Regions from separate parts of the Bradyrhizobium sp. USDA 4532 genome, predicted to be linked through region 2. Evidence: predicted binding sites of a transcription regulator. Region 2 holds the regulator's gene; each other region holds the start of a gene.

The links. The regulator PhoB, encoded in region 2, activates phosphate uptake and scavenging genes when phosphate is short. The targets are predictions, from matches to a motif close to TGTCATNNANCTGTCAT.
Region 1: the regulator PhoB is predicted to act here: its motif matches at 3,852-3,868, upstream of J2R76_RS01190 (YbhN family protein).
Region 3: the regulator PhoB is predicted to act here: its motif matches at 3,556-3,572, upstream of J2R76_RS16390 (alkaline phosphatase).

Annotation. Positions count from the first base shown of each region.
Region 1 covers NZ_JALJZN010000001.1:274,885-282,783, forward strand. Annotated here, with positions in the region: gene J2R76_RS01175 (IS5 family transposase) at 1-20, shown strand, start outside; gene J2R76_RS01180 (hypothetical protein) at 20-364, shown strand; gene J2R76_RS01185 (hypothetical protein) at 550-2,517, opposite strand; gene J2R76_RS01190 (YbhN family protein) at 2,621-3,697, opposite strand; gene J2R76_RS01195 (MFS transporter) at 4,285-5,703, shown strand; gene J2R76_RS01200 (EAL domain-containing protein) at 5,850-7,899, shown strand, end outside.
Region 2 covers NZ_JALJZN010000001.1:6,817,717-6,825,615, reverse strand. Annotated here, with positions in the region: gene J2R76_RS31365 (aspartate aminotransferase family protein) at 1-370, opposite strand, end outside; gene J2R76_RS31360 (GcrA family cell cycle regulator) at 858-1,370, shown strand; gene phoB (phosphate regulon transcriptional regulator PhoB) at 1,611-2,321, opposite strand; gene phoU (phosphate signaling complex protein PhoU) at 2,467-3,183, opposite strand; gene pstB (phosphate ABC transporter ATP-binding protein PstB) at 3,290-4,108, opposite strand; gene pstA (phosphate ABC transporter permease PstA) at 4,105-4,950, opposite strand; gene pstC (phosphate ABC transporter permease subunit PstC) at 4,955-5,944, opposite strand; gene pstS (phosphate ABC transporter substrate-binding protein PstS) at 6,174-7,184, opposite strand; gene J2R76_RS31325 (ATP-binding protein) at 7,320-7,899, opposite strand, start outside.
Region 3 covers NZ_JALJZN010000001.1:3,462,447-3,470,345, reverse strand. Annotated here, with positions in the region: gene J2R76_RS16400 (indolepyruvate ferredoxin oxidoreductase family protein) at 1-2,790, shown strand, start outside; gene J2R76_RS16395 (hypothetical protein) at 2,916-3,347, shown strand; gene J2R76_RS16390 (alkaline phosphatase) at 3,662-5,242, shown strand; gene J2R76_RS16385 (aldo/keto reductase) at 5,409-6,227, shown strand; gene J2R76_RS16380 (hypothetical protein) at 6,297-6,527, opposite strand; gene J2R76_RS16375 (amidohydrolase family protein) at 6,760-7,899, shown strand, end outside.

The sequences.
Region 1 (7,899 bases), 6.5 Mb from region 2:
TGATCGCGGAGACCGGTTGATGGCCAAGGTGCCCGGCTTTGCCAAGGCCTTTGCCGGCCGCTGGCGCATCGTCGAAATGGACAACTGGGACAGCGACTTCCTCGATCTTGTCGGAGAGGCGCATCTCACCTTCCGTGGCAAGTCCGATGGCGAAATAGCGTTTGGGGCTCTCAAGGGCTTCCTGGATGCTCGCTACGGCACCCGCGACGGATCGGCCTGCGCCGAGTTCTCATGGGAGGGGCACGACGAGAATGATCCGTCCTGTGGTCGCGGATGGGCCATGATCGGCACTGCGGGCAGGCTCGTTGGCCACTTCTACATCCACAATAGCGACGATTCAGCCTTCGTTTGCGAACGCGGCTGAGTTCTTCAACGGCCTGCTAGGCGCGATGAGATTAGGTTGAATCGTCATCGCGCTTTAGTTCTTTGTTTGAGCATGATCTTTTCGGAAAACCGCTTCGCACTTTTCCGGATCATGCTTTAGCACTTCTCTCTAACGCTCCGATCTGCGCACGCTCATGCTCCGCTCTTGCGTGGCAGCGTGAGCGTTCAGCGCTGTCCCGTCGGTGCAATCGGCATCGGCAGTGGCGCGACCGGCTCGGTAATCACCTCGGGCACAGCGGTGTTCAACTGCAGCACGGTGGCGGCCGCGGGGACCGCGGCATCGGCCATCGCCGCATGGCCTTCGGCGCTCGGATGCACCGCGCCGCCATACACCGCCGACAGGATGCCCCATGTCGCGTCGTGGATGTCGCTTGGCTGCATCGAGGACGGCAGGCCCTGCGGGTAGGTCATCGCCGTGAAGTAGCTGTCATTGGCGTCGCGGATCCAGCGCGCGCGCGGCAGGTAGGCGCGGTATTCGCCGGCGCTGCGGCCGCATTTGAGCGGCTGGTTGGCGGCGGCGACGATGTCCGACACGAAGCTGTCGCCATTGGCGGCAAAGCAGTCGCGGTCGAATTCCGGATCGGTCGAGGCGCGTGCGCAGAAGCCATGGCTCGCAAACGCGTCCTGATGCGCATCGACGAAGGTCATGCGGTCGGCCTGCGGATTGCGGCAGATGATGCCGGACTGGCACTGCGCGATCGCCTTGAGCTGCGGCAGGAACTCGTTCTGCACGAAGCTCGAGACCGACGCGAGGCGGTTGGGATCCGCGTTGAACGAGGGATGGATCTCGAAGCCGGCGCGGCCGCCGGGGCAGGGCGCGCCGCCATTGGCCAGCGCCGGATTGGCATAGGCCGTGTAGATCACGTGCGAGAGATCGCCGCCGACCAGCGGCTTCAGCGCGTCGCGCAGCTTGGCAAAATCGGCCGGCAGGTCGCGCGCCAGCGCCGAACGGGCATCGTCGACGCTGGCCATCGAGCCGCCGCGGCTGAACAGCGTGCGCTCGGTCGGCGTGTCGACGATCACGTTGGCGACGAGGCCGGAGAAGTAGATGTCGTTGGCGCCGATCGACAGCAGCACGAGGTCGAGGGTGCGGTCGGGCTGACGGCGCTTGGCGGCGGCGAGTGCCGTGCGCAGCTCCGCGATCTGGCCGTTGACGGTGCCCGAGCAGGTGTTGGCTGTCTTCGTCGGCAGGCATTCCCGCGCCTGCTGCGAGCCGAGCAGGCCGTCGGCGATGCTGGCGCCGGTGCAGGCCAGCGGCAGATAGGTCACCGCGATGTGCGGATATTGCACGGCGAGCGCGAGCGCGGTGCGGGTCTGGTAGCTGTACAGCGACCGGTGACAGGCCGAGTTGAGCCACAGCGCGCTCTGGCGTTGCCAGTTGGTCAGGGTGTCCGGTGCTTCGCAGGCGCGGCCGCCTTTGTAGCCGGCGCGGCTCGGCCGGTAATATTGCGCCCCGCCGAGATAGGAGCGGAAGCAGAAGCCCTCGTCGGAGAGCGCAATCGCGCGGTCGGGATTGCCCTCACCGGATGCGATGCTGTCGCCGAGGCCCGCGATCAGCAGGTCGCGCACCTCGATCTGCGTCGCCACACGCTGGTTGGCGTCCGAGCCGCTTGCGACGTCGACGGTCGCGACCGTGGTGCGGCCGTAGCGGACGCGCAGGTTGATCGGCTCGGCGCAATCGAATGTCGAGGATTGCGGCCCGTCGCCGTCGTCGAACGACCAGGCACAGGTCGCGCCGACCGGAACCGGGCCGGTGAGCCGCACGACGATCGGATGATCGATCGGCGTCAGATAGCTTTCCTTGACGTTGTCGCGCGTGCAGGGCTCGCTGACGCGGCCCTGCAGGTCGATGCAGAGCCGGTTCACGGTGTTGCGCGCCCAGCCGCGGCCGTCGCTTTGCAGTTCCAGCGTCTGTTCCGAGGCCAGCACGGTGCGGCCAAGCCCGCTTTCGACATGCAGGCGGAAGTCGCGTTCCTCGCGGAACAGGCGGAAGCGGTTGCGGACCTCCCAGGAGATCTGCAGCTGGTTGTCCTGCGCGTCCGCGGCCGATGCGAAGACCGCGGCCAGCGCGCTGCCGAGCAGCACGCTGCAGACCGTCACCCGAAACGAAAATCGAACCAAAAAGCCAATCATGGCGCGGTTTGACGCGAGCGGTACGGCGAAAATAAGAGAAGCGGCCGCGAGGATCGAAAATCCGGGATCGAGGGGCCCGCACAAGGGCGGATCACGTGGTCCGTTACCGTTTCAGCTGCCTGACCCGCTGCTGCCGGCTTTCGATCGGTTGCCGCACGGTCGCCGAAGCCGTGCAGGCTTGGCTTAGTCGTTTCCGCTCTTGCCAGGGCTGCACCACGTTGAGCCAGAGCTCGCGCATGCCCATGATCGAGATCGAAATCCCGAACGGGATCAGGAAGTAGAGGATGCGGAACACGACCAGCGTCGCCAGCAATTGTTCCTTGCTGAACTCCGGCAGCGCCACCAGCATCGCGGCATCGAACACGCCGATCGAGCCGGGGGCGTGGCTGGCGAAGCCGAGCAGCGTCGCCAGGATGAACACGACCGCCAGCGAGACGAAGTCGATATGCGGCTCGGTCGGCATCAGCAGGTACATTGCGAGCGCGCAGAAACCGAGATCGACCACGCCGATCAGGATCTGCAGCAGCGTCAGCTTGGCCGAGGGCAGCACCACCTTCCAGCCGTTCTGGCCGAGCTCGCGGCGCTTCTCGCCGGTCAGGAGCCAGACGAAATAGGCGCCGATGCCGGCAAGGCAGCCGAGCGCGATCAGCCGGTTCATCGCCGGCGGCAGCAGGTCCATCGCCGACGCCGCCGCCGGGTGCCAGGCCATGCCGAAGCCGAGCACGAACAAATTGCCGAGCCAGAAGGTCAGGCCCGACAGAAAGCAGATCTTGGCGACGTCGATCGCGGAGAGGCCATAATCGGAATAGATCCGGAAGCGGATCGCGCCGCCGGTAAACACCGTGGCGCCGATATTGTGGCCGATCGTGTAGCTCGTGAAGCTCGACAGCGCTGCGATGCGGTAGGGGACATGGATCTTGCCGATCGTGCGCAGCGCGAAGAAGTCGTAGAAGGTCAGCGTGCAGAACGCGCCGACCACGCAGAGCGCCGCCAGCGCGATCCGGTGCGGCGCGATGTTGGTGAGCGCGGTGAGAATGATGCCGGTATCGACGCCCTTCAGGGTGTGAACAAGCGACGTGATCGCGAACGCGATGATCAACACACTCGCGGCGATCCCGAGCCGTTTCCAGCCGATCTTTTCCTTGAAACCACGCCCGAGCGTGGTCAGCAGCCGAAGCATTCATCCTCCCGGCGGGGCGGCAAATTTCAGTGGGACCCGATCACGGACGGCGACGGGTGACGGGCAAACGCACCGTACGCGATGACCCATAAGGCAAAACCGATGCGTTGTGCAGCCCTTGACAAGCCAACCTTCGGCCCTCGTCCAGCGTCATTGTCATATTGGCTACATATGTTCTCGCTCTGCGGAATGTGAGTCGCAGGACCGCGATGGGGCCACTGCATGTTCCGCCGTTTCAGGCGGTTTCGCCGGCTTTTTTGCCGATTTTGCGGCCGTCCCGGCGTCGATGCGGGTTCATTGGCGCGAGGCGAATGGACGATATGCGTCAGCATGGGGACGGCTGAGCCGGCTGTGACGTTTACCAAAGTGTGAAGTCGGCGCGCGCATGCGCATGATGCGCCCTGCGCTCGGGCCGGTGAGCCGCGCGAGGGCGGTCCGTAGGTCTATTGAGGCAAAACGCCGCGCAAGCGGGCCGCCGTCGGACAGATCGGCCAGGCACGCGATTTCACACTTCGATCCGTGGCGAAGTGTTGCGGCGAAACGAAGGCCTATGTCTCGCATTGGTTGCCGAGAGCAAGGACAAGACCATGCAACAGACATCCCTGAACGTCCGGCACATGCCGGACCGCCGCGCAACGTCGCATCAGCAAACGAGCGGGCTCGCGGCGACGTTGACGCTCGCCGCGATGAGTCTCGGCTATGGCGTCGTGCAGCTCGACGTCACCATCGTCAACACGGCGCTCAACGCGATCGGCGCCTCGCTCGGCGGCGGCGTTGCCGAACTGCAATGGGTGGTCAGCGCCTACACGATTGCCTTTGCGGCCTTCATCCTGACCGCGGGCGCGCTCGGCGACCGGATCGGCGCCAAGCGCATCTTCATGGCCGGGTTTGCGATCTTCACCGCGGCATCGGTTGCCTGCGCGGTCGCGCCTGATGCGGCGACGCTGATCGCCGCCCGCTGCGTTCAGGGGCTGGCCGCGGCCATCCTGGTGCCGAACTCGCTGGCGCTGCTCCGCCATGCCTATGAAGACGAGAAGGCGCGGGGACGCGCGGTCGGTGTCTGGGCCGCGGGCGCGAGCCTCGCGCTGACCGCCGGCCCGTTCGTCGGCGGCGGACTGATCGCGCTGGTCGGCTGGCGCGCGATCTTTCTGGTCAACCTGCCGATCGGCCTCGCCGGCTTGTGGCTCGCCTGGCGCTTTGCCAGCGAAACCACGCGTCATCAGCAACACCGGCTCGATCTGCCGGGTCAGGTCGCGGCGATCGCCGCGCTCGGCACGCTGGCCGGCGCGCTGATCGAAGGCGGCGCACTCGGCTGGGGCAGCCCGTTCGTGGTCGCGGGCTTCGCTCTCGCCGCCGTCTTCGCCGTGCTGTTCGTCTGGCGTGAGGCGCGCGCGCCGCAGCCGATGCTGCCGCTCTCGCTGTTCCGCCACCGGATGTTTGCCCTGACCTCGCTGGTCGGCCTCCTGGTCAATGTCGCGTTCTACGGCCTGATCTTCGTGCTCAGCCTCTACTTCCAGCAGGTCAACGGGCTGTCGGCGTTCGCCACTGGCCTCGCGTTCGTGCCGATGCTCGGCGCCGTGCTGCCCGCCAACCTGATCGCACCGCATGTCGCGGAGCGGATCGGCGCGCCGGCGACAATCGCGCTCGGCGCCGCTCTCTCCGCCACCGGATGTCTTGCGATGCTGTTCATCGGCCCCGGCACCAGCTTCCTCGCGATCTGCCTGCAATTGCTGGCCATGAGCGGCGGCCTCGGCCTGCTGGTGCCGCCCCTGACATCGGCGCTGCTCGGCAGTGCCGAGCCGCAGCATGCCGGCATCGCGGCCGGGGTGTTGAACGCGACCCGGCAGACCGGCAGCGTGCTCGGTGTCGCGCTGTTCGGCTCGATGGTCAGCCGGTCCGCGGCCTTCATCACCGGCCTGCATGCGGCCCTCGTCATCTCCGCCGGCGTGTTGCTGGCGGCGGCTGCGCTGATCTGGATCGGCGCATCGTCACAGACTCGGCGCTGAGACGAACCGCAGCGAGGCATCTCCGCGTTGCCCTGACCCGATCGCCTGCATTCAAGGCTTCTTCACCATGCGTGGAACCTTGCTGCGGTGCGGTTACCGTTCCTACACGAATGCGTCTGTTCTTATAGGTCCATAAAGGGGGCTATATGTATCGCGTTCTGACCTGTCTCACTTTGGAACATGACTGGCGGTTGGTCGTCCTCGGCGGGGTGATCTGCCTACTCGCCAGCGCCGTCGCGATCAGCCTGTTTCACCGTGCCCGCGCTGCGCAGGGGCGGGCCCGCGAGATCTGGATCGGCCTCGATGCGGCGGTCGGCGGTTGCGGTATCTGGGCCACCCATTTCGTTGCCATGCTGGCGTACGATCCCGGCATCGAGGCCGGGTACAACATTCCCATCACGCTGCTGTCGCTGGTGCTCGCGGTTGCGATCCTGGCGGTCGGATTGGCCGTCGCCACGCTCGATGGACGCTGGCAGACGGTTGCGGCCGGTGGCGCGATCGTCGGCGCCGGTGTCGCGGCGATGCATTACACCGGCATGCTCGGGCTGGAGCTGCCCGCGCGCATCGTCTGGTCGCCGGGCATCGTCGCCTCGTCGATGACGTTCGGAAGCCTGTTCGGCGCGCTCGCGCTCGTCGTTGCCACCCGTGGCGAACGTTTCGGCACCACCGCCGCCGCGACCGGTCTTCTGACCGTCGCGATCGTCTCGCATCATTTCACCGCGATGGGCGCGGTGACGCTCGTCCCGGATCCGACCATCGTTTCCGGCGGACTTACGGTCTCGCCGCGCGTGCTCTCGTTCATGACCGCCGTTGCGGCCTTCGCGATCCTCGGCCTCTCGCTGATCGCCTCGATCCTCGACCGTCGCGCCAAGACCGAACTTCACAAGCAGAAGGTGGTGCTCGATACCGCGCTCGAGAACATGTCGCAGGGGCTGTGCATGTTCGATGCCGACGGCCGCATCATGCTGTTCAACGAGCGCTACAGCGAGATGATGGGGCGCAGTCGCATACCGCTGCAGGGACGCCTGCTGATCGATGTCCTGCAGGACCTCCATTCCATCGGCGAGTGGGACGGCGATCCCGAGGAGTTCTGCAATGCTCTCGTCGCCGAGGCAAAGGCCGGCCACAGCGCGACGCGGATCGTCAGCCGCAACGAGCGCGCGATCCGTGTCGTCGACCAGCCGATGAAGGGCGGCGGCTGGGTTGCGACCTTCGAGGACATCACCGAATGGCAGCAGGCCCAGGAACAGATTTCGCACATGGCGCGGCATGACGCGCTGACCAATTTGCCGAACCGGACGCTGTTCCGCGAGCAGCTCGAGAAGGCCTCGAGACTGGCCAAGCGTTCCGACCAGCTGGCCGTGCTCTGTCTCGATCTCGATCATTTCAAGGAAATCAACGACACGCTCGGACATCCGATCGGCGACGCGCTGCTGCGCGAAGTCGCGCGCCGGCTGGGCGAATGCGTCACCGAGCACGACACCGTGGCGCGGCTTGGCGGCGACGAATTCGCCATCGTGCAGTTCTGCAGCAATTGCGAGCCGTCCGTCGTGTCGTCGCTGGCAAGTCTCGTGGTCGAGCGGATCGCTGCGCCCTACGAGATCGGCGGCCATCAGCTCGTGATCGGCGTCAGCATCGGCATCTCGCTCGCGCCCGAAGACGGCAAGGATCCCGACGAATTGCTGCAAAAGGCCGATCTCGCGCTGTACCGCGCCAAGGCCGACGGCCGCGGCACCTATCGCTTCTTCGAGACCGGGATGGATGCGCGTGCGCAGGCGCGCCGCCTGCTGGAGCGCGACCTGCGGCTTGCGCTCGAGCATGACGAGTTCGAGGTCTACTACCAGCCGATCCGCGATGTCGCGGGCGATCGGATCGTCGCCTTCGAGGCGCTGGCGCGCTGGAACCATTCGCTGCGTGGCCTGATCGCGCCGAACAATTTCATTCCTGTCGCCGAGGAAACCGGGCTGATCGTTCCGCTTGGCGAGATCGTGTTGCGCAAGGCCTGCGCGGATGCCGCGGGCTGGCCCGAGGCCGTCGCGGTTGCCGTCAATCTCTCGCCGGTGCAGTTCAAGAACCCGAACCTGGTGTCGTCGGTGAAGGCGGCGCTGGAAGCATCGGGCCTGTCGGCGGACCGGCTTGAGCTCGAGATCACCGAATCGGTGCTGCTGCAGAACAGCGAGGCGACGCTCGCGGTGC
Region 2 (7,899 bases):
AGCGCTCGCCATGGCCCTTGGAGAAGTGATAGTGGCGGACCAGCTTGATCACGCCCTCCATCGCTTCCGCGCCGGAATTGCAGAAGAACACGAAGTCGGCAAAGCTCTGCTCGCACAGCCGCGCGGCAAGCACCTCGCCGTCCGGGCTCTTGAACAGGTTCGACATGTGCCAGAGCTTGGTCGCCTGTTCCTGCAGCGCCTTGACGAGATGCGGATGCGCGTGCCCGAGCGCGTTGACCGCGACGCCCGAGGTGAAATCGAGATAGCGGTCGCCGTTGGTTGCGATCAGCCAGGCGCCCTCACCGCGCTCGAAACCGAGATCGACCCTGGCGAAGACGGGGAGCAGATGCGACGTGGCAGCGTTGGTCATGACGATCACTGACGGTTTTTAAGCCGACAATTGCCGCGCGCCTTGACGCCAGCGCAGCAACGGCCAGCTTCGGAAAACAAAACGGCCGCCTTTGCGGGCGGCACGTGGCGGGCATTCTATGCTGCGGTCGGTAAGTGTCAATCGCCACGAAGTGGCCTTCCTGCAATGCGAAACGAGCGCAATCCGGAGCATTCCGGTGCGGTGGAAAAGCCTCATCGCGATGCTTAACTGTGTGGGAACATGTGGACGCACGACCGCGGACTCTTGCGCCAGAGTCACGCCATATTGTAGCGTTTGGCCTGTCGGGTACGACATCTCGTGCGGCGGTACTGGACCCTCTAAGTAGCCTTTGTGTCTCGCGTAAACGTTCGGGCGCAACACCGTGCCCGGCGAGGGCTAAGGGATTCTGGCCGCAGGGATATTTGTCCAGATTGGCTCGCAGCGCCGCTCCAATGATTGGCCGGCGCTACGCGAAGGGAAGAATGCGATGACTGTATTGACCTGGTCCGACGATCGCGTCGAGCAGCTGAAGAAGCTCTGGGAGTCCGGCCTGTCGGCCAGCCAGATCGCGGCGGAACTTGGCAATGTGACGCGAAACGCCGTGATCGGCAAAGTGCATCGGCTCGGCCTCTCCGGCCGCGCCAAGGCACCCTCCACGGCCGCGCCGCGGCAGCGCAAGGCCCGCCCCGCCCAGCACATGATGCGGGTGGCGCGCCCGGTCTCGCGCGGCAACACCGCGCTGGCGCACGCCTTCGAGGCCGAGATGGAGCCCGATCCGATCTCCTACGACAATGTGGTGCCGATGAGCCAGCGGCTGTCGCTGCTCGAGCTCAACGAGGCCACCTGTCACTGGCCGGTCGGCGATCCCTCGAGCCCGGAATTCTTCTTCTGCGGCGGCAAAGCGCTCGGCGGCCTGCCCTATTGCGCGCATCACTCGCGCGTCGCCTACCAGCCCGCCGCCGATCGCCGCCGGCCGTCGGCGAAACCGCAGATCAAGTGAGCACTCGGGAAAACGACGGAAGACCTCAAAGACAAATCCCCGCGAAAGCGGGGATTTTTTTGTGTGACCCAGCCCGGCTATATCACCAGCGTCGTCCCGGCGCAGGCCGGGACCCATAACCACGAATGGGTGTTGTTAGAAAGCCGTCTGGCCGCGTGCCGATTGCGCTGGCCGCAGCGTATGGGTCCCGGGTTTCGCCGGGACGACGCCGTGTTGCGGTTTATGAATGCCGCATGGCCGTTACGGCTGCGGCTCGGCCTTGGCAAAGCGGTCGTCGAGCGCGTAGCCGGCGCCGCGCACAGTGCGGATCGGATCCTGCTCGCGGCCCGGATTGAGCAGCTTGCGCAGGCGGCCGATATGCACGTCGACGGTGCGCTCATCGATGTAGATGTCGCGGCCCCAGACGCTGTCGAGCAATTGCTCGCGGCTGAACACGCGGCCGGGATGCTCAAGGAAGAATTCGAGCAGGCGATACTCGGTCGGCCCGAGATCGATCGGACGGCCCGAGCGCGCCACGCGGCGCTTCTCGCGGTCGAGCTCGATGTCGCCGTAGGTCAGCACGGTCGCAAGCCGCTCCGGGCTGGCGCGGCGCAACAGGCCCTTCACCCGCGCCAGCAGCTCCGGCACCGAGAACGGCTTGACGATGTAATCGTCCGCGCCGGTGGCAAGCCCGCGCACGCGCTCGCTTTCCTCGCCGCGCGCGGTCAGCATGATGATCGGAAGCTGCTTGGTCTCGGGCCGCGCCCGCAGGCGGCGGCACAGTTCGATGCCGGACAGGCCCGGCAGCATCCAGTCCAGCACCACGAGGTCGGGAACGCGCTCCTTCAGCCTTGTATCCGCATCGTCGCCGCGCCCCACCGTCTCGACATCGTAGCCTTCCGCATCGAGATTGTAGCGCAACAGCGTCGTCAGCGCTTCCTCGTCTTCGACTACCAGAATGCGTGCGCTCATCGGTTTAAGTTCTTTCTCTGTGGTGATCCGTTGCCCAGACGCAAACCGAAACGCTTACTTCCTTGAGCATAGTCCCCGCGGAAACGATTTGTCGCGAGGATCATCCAGTTTCGCTCTTGCCGGTTCCGTGCTTGCCGATCATGCCTCAGTTGCCCGGCACCGTGGTGGCAAAAGTGGTCATGTCGCCCTTCGGGCGCTTGTCGGTGATCTGCTGGCCCTCGATCATGTAGAACACGGTCTCGGCGATATTGGTGGCGTGATCGCCGATCCGCTCGATGTTCTTGGCGCAGAACATCAGATGGATGCAGAACGAGATGTTGCGCGGATCTTCCATCATGTAGGTGAGCAGTTCGCGGAACAGCGAGGTGCAGATCGCATCGACCTCCTCGTCGCCCTTCCAGACGTTCATCGCCGCCGGCAGGTCGTGCGCGGCATAGGCGTCGAGCACCGACTTGACCTGCGACAGCACGAGGTCGGTCATGTGCTCGAGGCCGCGGATCAGCTTCAGCGGCTGGAAATCGCTCTCCAGCGCCGCGACGCGCTTGCCCATGTTCTTGGCGAGGTCGCCGATCCGCTCGAGGTCGGTGGCGACGCGCATCGCGCTGACGATCTCACGCAGATCGATCGCCATCGGCTGGCGGCGGGCGATCGTCAGCACCGCCCGCTCTTCGATGTTGCGCTGCAGATTGTCGATCTCGATGTCGGCGGCGACCACGCGCTTGCCGAGCGCGACGTCGCGACGGATCAGCGCGTCGACCGACTCGGTAATCATCCGTTCGACCAGGCCGCCCATCTCGGCGACCAGGCGAGTCAACTCCTGCAGGTCGCTGTCGAATGCCTTGGCGGTATGTTCAGAAGCCATCGCTTGTCTCCCTCAACCATGATCCCGGGGATCATGGTTTCGTGTCCTGAATTTTAGCATGACCTGATCGGAAAACCGGTTTCCACTTTTCCGGATCATGCGCCGGTCAACCGAACCGGCCGGTGATGTAGTCCTGGGTGCGCCGATCGCTCGGTGAGGTGAATATCTTGTTGGTGTCGTCGAACTCGATCAGCTCGCCGAGATACATGAAGGCGGTCTTATCGGAGACGCGCGCCGCCTGCTGCATGTTGTGGGTGACGATCGCGATCGTGTAGTCCTCGGAGAGCTCCTGGATCAGCTCCTCGACCTTGGCGGTCGAGATCGGGTCGAGCGCCGAGCACGGCTCGTCGAACAGGATCACCTCGGGACGCACCGCCACGGTGCGCGCGATGCACAGGCGCTGCTGCTGGCCGCCGGAGAGCGACAGGCCGGAGGCGTTCAGCTTGTCCTTGACCTCGTTCCACAGCGCGCCGCCGCGCAGCGCCTTCTCGACCCGGTCGTCCATCTCGGACTTCGAGATCTTCTCATAGAGGCGGATGCCGAAGGCGATGTTCTCGTAGATCGTCATCGGGAACGGCGTCGGCTTCTGGAACACCATGCCGACCCGCGCGCGCAGCAAGTTGAGGTCGAGCTTGGGGTCGAGAATGTTGGTCTGGTCCAGCATCAGCTGGCCGACCGCGCGCTGACCCGGATACAGGTCGTACATCCGGTTGAAAATGCGCAGCAGGGTCGACTTGCCGCAGCCGGACGGGCCGATGAACGCCGTGACGCGGTTGGTGCCGAGCGCCAGGTTGATGTTCTTCAGCGCGTGGTGCTCGCCGTAATAGAAGTTGAGGTTGCGCACCGTGACTTTCGGCGGCGCTTCCGGCAGCGGAACCTGGGGAATGTGGCCTGCGGCAGTCGTGGAGACGGAAAGCTCGGTCATTTTGCGGCCCTTTCGGCACCAAGGATACGCGCGCCGATATTCAACGCGAGCACGGTGAATGTGATGAGCAGCGCGCCGCTCCACGCCAGCTCTTTCCAGTAGGCGTAGGGGCTCTGCACGAAGTTGTTGATGGTCACTGGCAGGTTGGCCATCGTCTTGGTCAGATCCAGGCTGAAGAACTGGTTCGACAGCGCGGTGAACAGCAGCGGCGCGGTCTCGCCGGCGACGCGGGCGGTCGCCAGCAGCACACCGGTGATCAGACCCGATCGCGCGGCACGATAAGCGATCCGCTTGATCACCAGCGAACGCGGCAGGCCGAGCGCGGAGGCGGCCTCGCGCAGCGGATTGGGCACCAAGAGCAGCATGTCCTCGGTGGTGCGCAGCACGACCGGGATCACGATCACCGCGAGCGCAAGGCTGCCTGCGATCGCCGAGAAGCCGCGCATCGGCACCACCACCGCACCATAGATGAACAGGCCGATGATGATCGAGGGCGCGCTGAGCAGGATGTCGTTGATGAAGCGGATCACCGAGGTCAGCTTGTCGTGCTTGCCGTATTCGGCGAGGTAGGTGCCGGCGAACAGGCCAAGCGGCGCGCCGATGCCGACGCCGATCACGGTCATGATGACCGAGCCGACGATGGCGTTGAGCAAGCCGCCTTCGGTCGAGCCGGGCGGCGGCGTGTTCTGGGTGAACAGCTGCACGCTGAGGCCGGCAAGGCCGTTATAGAGCAGCGTGATCAGGATCAGCGCCAGCCAGGTAACGCCGAACAGCGCCGCGCCGACACAGAGTGCGCGGATGACGATGTCGCTGCGGCGGCGGGATTTGTAGATCGGGTTCATGGCGTTACTTCCCCGCCTTCTTTTCAAGCCGCATCAGCATCAGCCGCGCGCCGGCGAGCACGAAGAAGGTCAGCACGAACAACAGCAGGCCGAGCAGGATCAGGCCGGACTGGTGCAGGCCGTCGCTCTCGGCGAATTCGCTGGCGATCGCCGCCGAGATCGTGGTGCCCGGCGCGAAGATCGACGACGAGATCCGGAACGAGTTGCCGATGATGAAGGTCACCGCCATGGTCTCGCCGAGGGCGCGGCCGAGCGCCAGCATGATGCCGCCGATCACGCCGACGCGGGTGTAGGGGATCACGACGCTGCGGACGACTTCCCAGGTGGTGCAGCCCATGCCGTAGGCGGCCTCTTTCAGCACCGGCGGCACGGTCTTGAACACGTCGACCGAGATCGCGGTGATGAAGGGCAGCACCATGATCGCAAGGATCAGCGCGGCGTTGAACAGGCTGAGATAGGACGGCGGGCCTGCGAACACCGCGCCCAGCACCGGGACGCCCTCGAAGATCCGGATCATGAAGGGCTGGAACGTGTTGGCCAGGAACGGGCCGAGCACGAAGAAGCCCCACATGCCGTAGATGATCGAGGGGATGCCGGCGAGCAGCTCGATCGCGATGCCGATCGGGCGGCGCAGCATTTGCGGGCAGAGCTCGGTGAGGAACACGGCGATGCCGATGCCGACCGGAATGGCGATCAGCATCGCGATGACCGAGGTGATCAGGGTGCCGTAGATCGGGCCGAGCGCGCCGAGCACCGGCGGATCGGCCGAGGGTGCCCAGCGCTGCGTCCAGAGGAAGGCGATGCCGTATTCCTTCATCGCCGGCCAGGCGCCGACGATCAGCGACAGGATGATGCCGCCGAGGATCAACAGAACCGAAATCGCCGAGATGCGGGTGATCCAATAGAAGGTGAGGTCACCGAGCTTGAAGGCGCTGAGGGCCTTGGCGCGATCGTAAGGTCCCGCGGCTTCCATCACATCGCTCTGAACAGCCATGTCTGCCACGCCAATCCCCTCTTTAGTATGCAAAAGCCACGCAAACCGCTACGCCCCGAAGCGATCTTCACTGACGCATTTGGCCGGGCGCCGTCGTTCCAGCCACGCCCCTTGAGGCGCGAACCCCGGCCTCGATCCCGCGCTTGTTGCCGCAGTGATGGAGACCGGGTCTTGGTCGCTCGACCTGTGCCGCGATCGAGTCGGCACAGGCCCTGTCGCAGCGTCGGACTTAGCTCTTGATGTCCGACGACCAGGTCTTCTCGATCAGCTTGACGACCGAGTCCGGCATCGGGATGTAGTCGAGCTCTTCGGCCGCCTTGTCGCCCTTCTCGAAGGCGTACTTGAAGAACTTGAGCGCTTCCTGCGAGGCCGCCTTGTCGGTCGAGTCCTTGTGCATCAGGATGAAGGTCGCCGCGGTGATCGGCCAGGAGGCTTCGCCCGGCTGGTCGGTCAGGATCACGTAGTAGCCGGGAGCCTTGGCCCAGTCGGCATTCGAGGCGGCAGCCTGGAAGGCAGCCATGGTCGGCTGCACGGTCTTGCCGGCCTTGTTGACCAGCCCGGTGTAGGTCAGCTTGTTCTGCTTGGCGTAGGCATACTCGACATAGCCGATAGCGTTCTTGGTCTGGCTGATGTTGCCGGCAACGCCTTCGTTGCCCTTGGCGCCGACGCCGACCGGCCATTCGACCGCGGTGCCGGAACCGACCTTGGACTTCCAGTCGGCGTTCGACTTGGAGAGATAGTCGGTGAAGTTGAAGGTGGTGCCCGAACCGTCCGAACGGCGCACGACGGTGATGGCATCGCCCGGCAGGGTCAGCTTCGGATTGAGCTTGGCGATCGCCGCGTCATTCCACTTGGTGATCTTGCCGAGATAGATGTCGCCGAGCACTTCGCCCGACAGGATCAGGTCACCCGGCTTGATGCCTTCGAGGTTCACGACCGGGACGATCGCGCCCATCACCATCGGCCACTGGACGAGGCCGTCCTTCTCGAGTTGCTCGTGCTTGAGCGGCGCGTCGGTGGCGCCGAAGGTCACGGTCTTGGCCTGGATCTGCTTGATGCCGGCGCCGGAGCCGATCGACTGGTAGTTCAGACCGTTGCCGGTCTCCTTCTTGTAGGCGTCAGCCCACTTCGAATAGATCGGGAACGGAAACGTCGCGCCCGCGCCGGTAATATCGGCAGCGAAGGCCGACGTCGAAGCGGCGATCACGCCGGCTGCGACGATTGCTTTGATGAAATTCATGGGTGGTCTCCATCCAGTGAGCGAAGCGCCGAATGCGCCCGATCGCGCTCACGCCGGTCCATCTAGGAGCGGTCGGTGCTGCTTTTACGAAGGTTGGATGACAGTTGGATGACAGTACTAAGCTTCTGAAAACGCTTAGCTTTGAGTTGGTAACGGGGTCTTCGGCCGGGGAAAACAGGCGGTAAAAGTGGCCCCGTTCTTCGGCACGCTCTCGATCAAAAGACGCCCGCGATGACGGTTAAGAATATGTTTCACCAACGATAATCCGAGGCCCGTTCCGCCCTGGTTGCGGCTGTCGCCGACGTCGACCCGGTAGAAGCGCTCGGTCAGCCGCGGCAGGTGCTCGGGGGCGATGCCGGGGCCGAAATCCCGTACCATGACACGGATTTCGGGGGCCCCTTCGCCCGATGCACCCGAAACGGCCTGATTCAGCGACACTATGACGCGCCCCCCTGAGGCGCCGTATTTGAGGGCATTCTCGATCAGGTTCTCGAACAGGCGGAGCAGTTCCTCGCGGTCGCCGGCGATCATGACCGGAGCCTGAGGCAGGTCGACCTCGATCTCGACCTGGCGCTCGCTGGCCAGTGCCTCGAGCCCGTCGGCGACCTGGCGGATGATCGGCACGATGTCGATCGAGGCCTCGGGCCGCACATGGGCCGACAACTCGACCCGCGACAGCGACAGCAAATCGTCGATCAGCCGCGCCATGCGGGTC
Region 3 (7,899 bases), 3.4 Mb from region 2:
ATGCCGCCGGACGGGCTCTCGATCCGCTGGCCGGATCCGCCGCTCGAAGCCGAGCGCAGGTTGCACGGGCCCAAGATGGAGGCGGTCGCGGCCTTCGCCCGCGTCAACCGCTTCGATCGCATCGTGCTGGATTCGAAGCCGGCGCGGCTCGGCATCATGGCGACCGGCAAGGCCTATCTCGATCTGCGCCAGGCGCTCGCCGATCTCGGCATCACCGATGCCGATGCGCAGGCGCTCGGGCTGTGCATCTACAAGGTGGCGCTGACCTGGCCGCTCGAAGCGCGCGGCGCGCGCGCCTTCGCCGAGGGCCTGCAGGATGTGCTGGTCGTCGAGGAGAAGCGCGGCTTCATCGAGGACCAGCTGGTCCGCATCCTCTACAACATGGACGCCTCCAAGCGTCCCTCGGTGGTCGGCAAGCGCGACGAGAGCGGCGCTCCCTTGCTGCCGAGCGAGGGCGAGCTGACGCCGACCATGGTCGCCGCCGCCGTGGTGGCGCGGCTGCGCCGGCTCGGTCACCGCAGCCCGCTGCTGGAGCAGCGTTTGGCAAAACTCGAGGCGTTCGATCGCCCCGCCGAGGGCACGGGCACCGCGAAGCTGCAGCGCACGCCGTATTTCTGCTCGGGCTGCCCACACAACTCGTCGACCAAGATCCCCGAGGGCAGCCGCGCCATGGCTGGCATCGGCTGCCACGGCATGGCGCTGTCGGTGCCGAACCGCAACACCCAGACCATCTCGCATATGGGCGCGGAGGGCGTGAGCTGGATCGGGCAGGCGCCGTTCACCAGCGAACAGCATGTGTTCCAGAACCTCGGCGACGGCACCTACACCCATTCCGGCTTGCTGGCGCTGCGCGCAGCGGCCGCGGCCGGCGTCAACATCACCTACAAGATCCTCTACAACGATGCGGTTGCGATGACCGGCGGCCAGCCGGCCGAGGGCGGCTTTACGGTGTCGCAGATCGCACACCAGGTCTGGGCGGAGGGCACCAAGCGGCTCGCGATCGTCTCCGACGATCCAGACAAATATCCCGCCAATTATTTCCCGGCCGGCGCTACCATTCATCATCGCCGCGAGCTCGATGCCGTGCAGCGCATCCTGCGCGAGATCGAGGGCCTCACCGTCCTGATCTACGACCAGACCTGCGCCGCCGAGAAGCGCCGTCGCCGCAAGCGCGGGCTGTTCCCCGATCCGGCCAAGCGCGTCTTCATCAATGAGCGCGTCTGCGAGGGTTGCGGCGACTGCTCGGTGGCGTCGAACTGCGTCTCGGTGCAGCCGCTGGAGACCGAACTCGGCCGCAAGCGCCGCATCGACCAGTCGAACTGCAACAAGGATTTCTCCTGCATCGAGGGCTTTTGCCCGAGCTTTGTGATGGTGCAGGACCCCAAGCTGCGCAAGGCGGACCGCGCTGCCGCCGATCCCAAGGCGTTGTTCGCCGACTTGCCGACGCCGCCTGTGGCCGCGTTGAGCAATCCCTACAACATCCTGATCACCGGCATCGGCGGCACCGGTGTGATCACCATCGGCGCGCTGCTCGGCATGGCCGCGCATGTCGAGGGGCTCGCCTGTTCGACGCTCGACTTCACCGGCCTGTCGCAGAAGAACGGCGCCGTGATGAGCCATGTCCGGCTCGCGCCCGCCTCCGACATGCTGACCACGGTGCGCATCGCACCGGGCAATGCCAACCTGATCCTCGGCTGCGACCTCGTCGTCGCCACCAGCGTGCCGGCGCTGAGCCGCGCCGAGCGCGGCGTCACCCGCGCCGTGGTCAACGCCGATCTCTTGCCGACCGCGAGCTTCGTGATCGATCCCGATATCGACTTCGAAGCCAGCTCGATGCGCGATGCGCTAAACGGCGCGGTGACGCCTGGCGACCTCGATATCCTCGATGCCACCGGGCTTGCCACCGCGCTGATGGGCGACAGCATCGCCACCAACGCCTTCATGCTCGGCTTTGCCTTTCAGCGCGGCGCGATCCCGCTGTCGCTGGAAGCGATCCTGAAGGCGATCGAGCTCAACGGCGCCGCCATCGAGATGAACAAGACCGCGTTCTCGTGGGGCCGGCTCGCCGCGCATGATCTGCAACGCGTGGTCAGCGCCGCACGCTTCAAGAGCGCCGGCGCCGCGCCGGCCAAGAAGACGCTTGATGAGGCGATCGCGTTCCGCGCCAAATTCCTCACCGACTATCAGGACGCGGCCTACGCCAGGCGCTATCTCGACGATGTAGCGCGCGTCCGCACCGCCGAGGCGGCGGCCGCGCCGGGCTCGCAGGACCTGACGGAGGCCTTCGCAAAGGGCCTGTTCAAGCTGATGGCCTACAAGGATGAATACGAAGTCGCGCGGCTCTATTCCGACGGCGAGTTCAGCAAGGCCTTGAGGGAACAATTCCAAGGCAATTCCGGCTTGAAGGTCTTGCTGGCGCCGCCGCTGCTGGCCCAGCGCGATCCCGTCACCGGGCGGCTGCAGAAGCGTGAATTCGGTCCGTGGATCTTCACGGCGTTCGGCATGCTCGCAAGGCTGAAGGGCCTGCGCGGCACCGCCTTCGACATCTTCGGCTATACCGCCGAGCGCAAGATGGAGCGCGCATTGCCGGTCGAGTATTCGGCGATGATCCTGCGTCACCTCGACGGCAAGAAGCCGCTCGACTTGCCGCGCCTCGTGGCGCTGGCGAAGGCTGCGGAGCTCGTGCGTGGTTATGGCCACATCAAGGAGGGCAACGTCGCCCGCTACCGCACCGAATGCGCTCGGCTGGAGCGCGCGATCAGCCAGCCGCTGGCGCAGGCGGCGGAGTAAGGCCGGGGAACTTTCCACAGCCGCCCTGGTTGACCGGCAACCCTGCCTGCAAGCGGTGGCTGGATTCGTACGCCCGAGCCCCTACATGATGGCTGTCTGTTCGAGTGATTTCAGGAGGCCGTTTGATGGTCCTGAAAAACGCTTTTGTTGCAACCGTTTGTACCGCGTGCCTGGCTTTGGGCGGCGTGGCGTTGGCTGACGAGTATCGCCCCAGCGAGTTCTTCAGCCTCGATCTTTCACGCGCAGTGTTGTCGCCGAAGCCGCTTGGCCCGGCGGCGCAGTTCGAGCCCGTTCCGGTCGAGGCGAAGACCGACCATGGCCCCGATCAGCATGCGAATGTCGAGCCGCAGGTCGAGGAGCCGAAAGTCGCGCCGAAGAAAGCCGTGCGGACCACCAGGGTGACCGCGCCGCACGAGAAGAAGCGCGCGGAAGCGCGCGTGCCCGCCCGTGCCAAGCTCGCGCGCCGCCACTCGAACCCGCTCGATGCGGAGGCCCGTGACACACGGATCCAGACCTGGCCGTGCCGCACCGGCGGCATCTGCAACTGGCATCGGTGAGGCGGCGCTCTCGCGCCTCTGCTTTCTCGAAGTGCGTCAATCCTTGACCCGTCATCCTGAGGTGCGAGCGAAGCGAGCCTCGAAGGATGGATCGGCCACGGACGGGCCGTTCATCCTTCGAGACGGCCGCTTCGCGACCTCCTCAGGATGACGGGTTTGGTGCTTGAGCGCTCGATATCCGGGGCCGCCGTCCCAGCAGCCGCCCCCGAGTCATCCCGCCGTCGCAAAACCGTCGGCGGAGAGTCAAGAAACCGTAAGGCCGGAGTCAAGGAGCGCAGGCAAAACCTTCGGTGCGATTCGACGAAGGTTATTCGATGCCGACAGCGAACTCCGCGAGGCGGCGAGGCCTCACCCGGCGCCAGCTTCTGGTGCGCTCGGCGTCGACCGCGGCGCTGGCGGGATTCGGCGCGCTGGCAAGACCGTATCTGAGCCGCGCCGCGGATCGGCCCGCGATTGCGGGCATCCAGTCCGGCGACGTGGCAAGCGATTCCGCTGTCATCTGGGCGCGCGCCGATCGCGCCGCGCGGATGCACATCGAATGCGCCGCGGTCGAAAGCTTCGCCAGCATCCTGCGCACCGTGTCCGCCGATGCGCTGCCCGAGCGCGACTTCACCGCCAAGCTGCTGCTCGACGGCCTGCCGCCGGGCCAGGACCTGTTCTATCGCGTGCGCTTCGAGGACCGCGAGGGCACATCAGGCGAAAGCCGGGTCGGCCATTTCCGAACCGCGCCGGCCGACCGGCGTCCCGTCTCGTTCGTCTGGTCCGGCGACGTCGTCGGGCAGGGCTGGGGCATCGACCCCGCGCGCGGCGGCTTGCGCAGCTACCGCACCATGCTGGACGAGCGTCCGGACTTCTTCATCCATTCCGGCGATCACATCTACGCCGATTGCACGGTGCCGTCGGAGCAGAAACTCCCAAACGGTGAGATCTGGCGCAACATCGTCACCGAGGAGAAATCCGTCGTCGCGCAGAGCCTCGATCAGTTTCGCGGCAACTACAAATACAACTGGCTCGACGAGAGTTTCCGCGCCTTCCACGCCGAGGTGCCGATGTTCGCGCAGTGGGACGACCACGAGGTGGCCGACGACTGGTCGCCACTCGGCACCACCGATGCGACCGGCTATGAGGCGGACGGCAGCTCGCGCCTGGTGGCACGGGCACGCCGCGCCTTCCACGAATTCATGCCCATGCGGCTGATGCCGGAGCGCGATGGCCGCGTCTACCGCAAGATTCCCTACGGGCCGCTGCTCGACGTCTTCATCATCGACATGCGCTCCTATCGCGATTCCAGCTGGAACAAGCAGGGCGATCCGGACCACGCCTGCATCCTCGGCCAGAGCCAGCTCGCCTGGCTGAAGCGGGAGCTGGTGGCGTCGGATGCTGTCTGGAAGGTGATCGCGGCGGATCTGCCGATCGGCCTCGTCAGCCTCGATGCGGTCGCGCTCGGCGACGGGCCGCCCGCGCGGCGCGAGCACGAGATCGCCGATCTGTTGTCCTTCATGAAGCGCGCCGGGGTCCGCAACACGGTGTGGCTCACCGCCGACATGCACTACACCGCCGCGCATCACTATGATCCGAACCGCGCGGTGTTCCAGGAGTTCGAGCCGTTCTGGGAGTTCGTCTCCGGTCCGCTGCATGCCGGCACCTGGTCGCCGGGCGAGCTCGACAACACCTTTGGCCCGAAGGCGATGTACCAGAAGGGCTGCTCGGCCGAGCAGGGCGACAATCTCGCGCCGTGCTTCGGGCTGCAATTCTTCGGCCGCGTCGACATCGACGGCAAGACCGGCGTGATGACGGTGACGCTGAAGGACGTCGACAACCACGACCTCTGGTCGGTCTATATCGAGCCGCGGCCGGACGCGCGGCCCGGCCAGATCATGGCGCAGCACATCTAGCGCCGTCTCTGATCCGTCGCGACATCTTGATTGCCGGCGTCTTGCCCGAGGGCCCGGTTTGCGGGCAGACTGCGTGTCGGCAGTCCTGCCAATTTCATTCCCACGAAACGATTTGCTGGCGTGACGTCGTCGATGGCATCGGCGTCCCACGCGTCAGGAGCTATCCATGGAAAATCTGCAGACACAGGGCATCAGCCTGCCGCAGCTCGGGCTCGGCACCTTCCGCATGCAGGGCGATACCTGCCGCGCGGCGGTCGAGAGCGCGCTTGGGCTCGGCTATCGGCATATCGACACCGCCGAGATGTACGGCAATGAAGAGGCGATCGGGGCGGCGATCGCTGCCTCGAATGTCGCGCGCAGGGACCTGCACGTGACCACCAAGGTCTGGCACGAGAACCTGGCGCCGGATGCGATCCGGACAGCGTTCGACGCCAGCCTGAAGAAGCTGCGGCTCGATCACGTCGATCTCTATCTGGTGCACTGGCCGTCGCGGAGTATGAAGCTGCCTGCCGTCTTCGAGACGCTGATGAAGCTGAGGGAGGAAGGCCGCACTCGCGCGATCGGCGTCGCCAATTTCACCACCGCGCTGCTCAAGACCGTGGTCGAGGACATCAAGGCGCCGATCGCCTGCAACCAGATCGAATATCACGCGATGCTGGACCAGACGCCGGTGCGCAAATATCTCGCCGCGAAATCGATCCCGCTGGTGGCCTATTGTCCGCTCGCCCAGGGCCGCTTCGCCACCGACGAGACGCTGGCGAAAATCGGCAGCAAGCATGATGCGACCGCGGCGCAGGTGGCGCTGAAATGGCTGCTCGATCAGGATGGAGTGGCGGCTATTCCGAAAGCCTCGCGCGCCGAAAGCCAAAAGGCCAATCTCGACGCACTGAAGGTCAAGCTCGACGACGCGGACCGCAAGGCGATTGCCGCGCTGCCCAAGGACATGCGCTGCGTCAATCCGGGGTTTGCGCCGGCGTGGGATTGAGGCCGCTGGCCCTGAGGAAGCAGAAAAGAAAATGGCTCCGTGAGGAGCCATTTTCCGTTGTGTCGGTCCTTAGTAGTGATGACGCTTGATGATCACCGTCCGGTCATGGCCGTGATGCCAGCCATGATGCCAACCGCGATGCCAGCCACGGTCATGGCGCATTTCGGCGCGTGCGCCCCAGCCGCGGTCCCAGTGATGATGACCGCCATGTCTGATCACGACCGTCTCGGCGCTCGCGATCGACGGAACGGCCACCGCAAGCGCACCAACCGCCGCGAGAACAAAGCCAATCTTTTTCATCTCATCCTCCTCAAATAAGCGAAGAGAAAACCGTACGGAGGTTGAAACGTTCCGCAGGAATCAGAGGAGTTTTCTGAACGCTTGTTCAGCAACTGCCTCGAACGCTGCTGCCGTCGCGTGTTGGTGCGCACAACCGATGAGCGAGCGCACGGGCGGCTTTCCCGGCCTTGCCTAACCGCTGCGTCCGACGCATCATCGCGCCATAAAAATCAATGTTCGGGGGGACGTTGCCATGAGCGAATTTTCACGCCGGGATTTTTTGAAAGTGACGGGATCGGCCGCTGCCGCAGCCATCGCGAGGCCGGCCGCTGCGGCGATGGGGCCGGACGACAAGTTCGACCTCGTGATCAAGAACGGCGATGTCATCGATCCCAGCCAGTCGCTGCGCGGCAAGCGCGACATCGGCATCCGCTGGGGCATCATCGAGGCGATCGAAGACGAGATCCCGGCTGCTCGCGCCGCCAGGACCATTGACGCGTCGGGCAAGCTCGTGATGCCGGGTCTGGTCGATCTGCACTGCCACGTCTACCCGTACGGATCGGCGATCGGCATTCCCGCCGACGAGCTGGTGCAATTCCAGGGCACCACGACGGTGGTCTCGGCGGGCGACGCCGGCGTCAACAACCTCGCGGCGCTGCGGCGCTTCATCGTCGCGCAATCGCGGGCGCGGATCTACGCCTTCGTCCACATCGCCAACAACGGCCTGTCGGCATTCCCGGTGGCCGAGCTCTACAACATCGACAACGCCCAGGTCGAAGCCTGCGCGATGGCGCTGGCCGAGAACCCCGACTTCCTGATCGGGGTCAAGGTGCGGATGTCGGAAAACGTCATCTTCAAGCACGGCCTCGAGCCGCTGAAGCGCGGCATCCAGGCCTGCGAGATGTGCGGCTGGCCGGCGCGGATGATGGTACATATCGGCGGCGTCGAGACCAGGGAGCTGATGTCCGACATCCTCGATCTGCTGCGGCCGGGCGATATCCTGACCCACGCCTATTCCGGCGCGCCGAACATGTCCGGCGCTTTCACCAATATCGTCCAGGAGGGCAAGCTGTTGCCGGCGGCGCTCGCGGCCAAGCAGCGCGGCGTGCTGTTCGACGTCGGCCATGGCGGCGGCAGCTTCGATTTCACGGTGGCCGAAGTCGCGATCCCCGCCGGCTGCGCGCCCGATACGATCTCCTCCGACATCCACGTCTTCTCGGGCAACTCGCCCGGCATTCCGTTCCTGCCGAACGTGATGAGCAAGTTCCTGGCGATGGGCTCGTCGCTGGATCAGGTGGTGGCGATGGCGACCTCGGCGCCGGCGCGGATCATCAACCGGACCCCGAAGGTCGGCACGCTGCAGCGTGGCGCGCCCGGCGACGTCGCGATCATG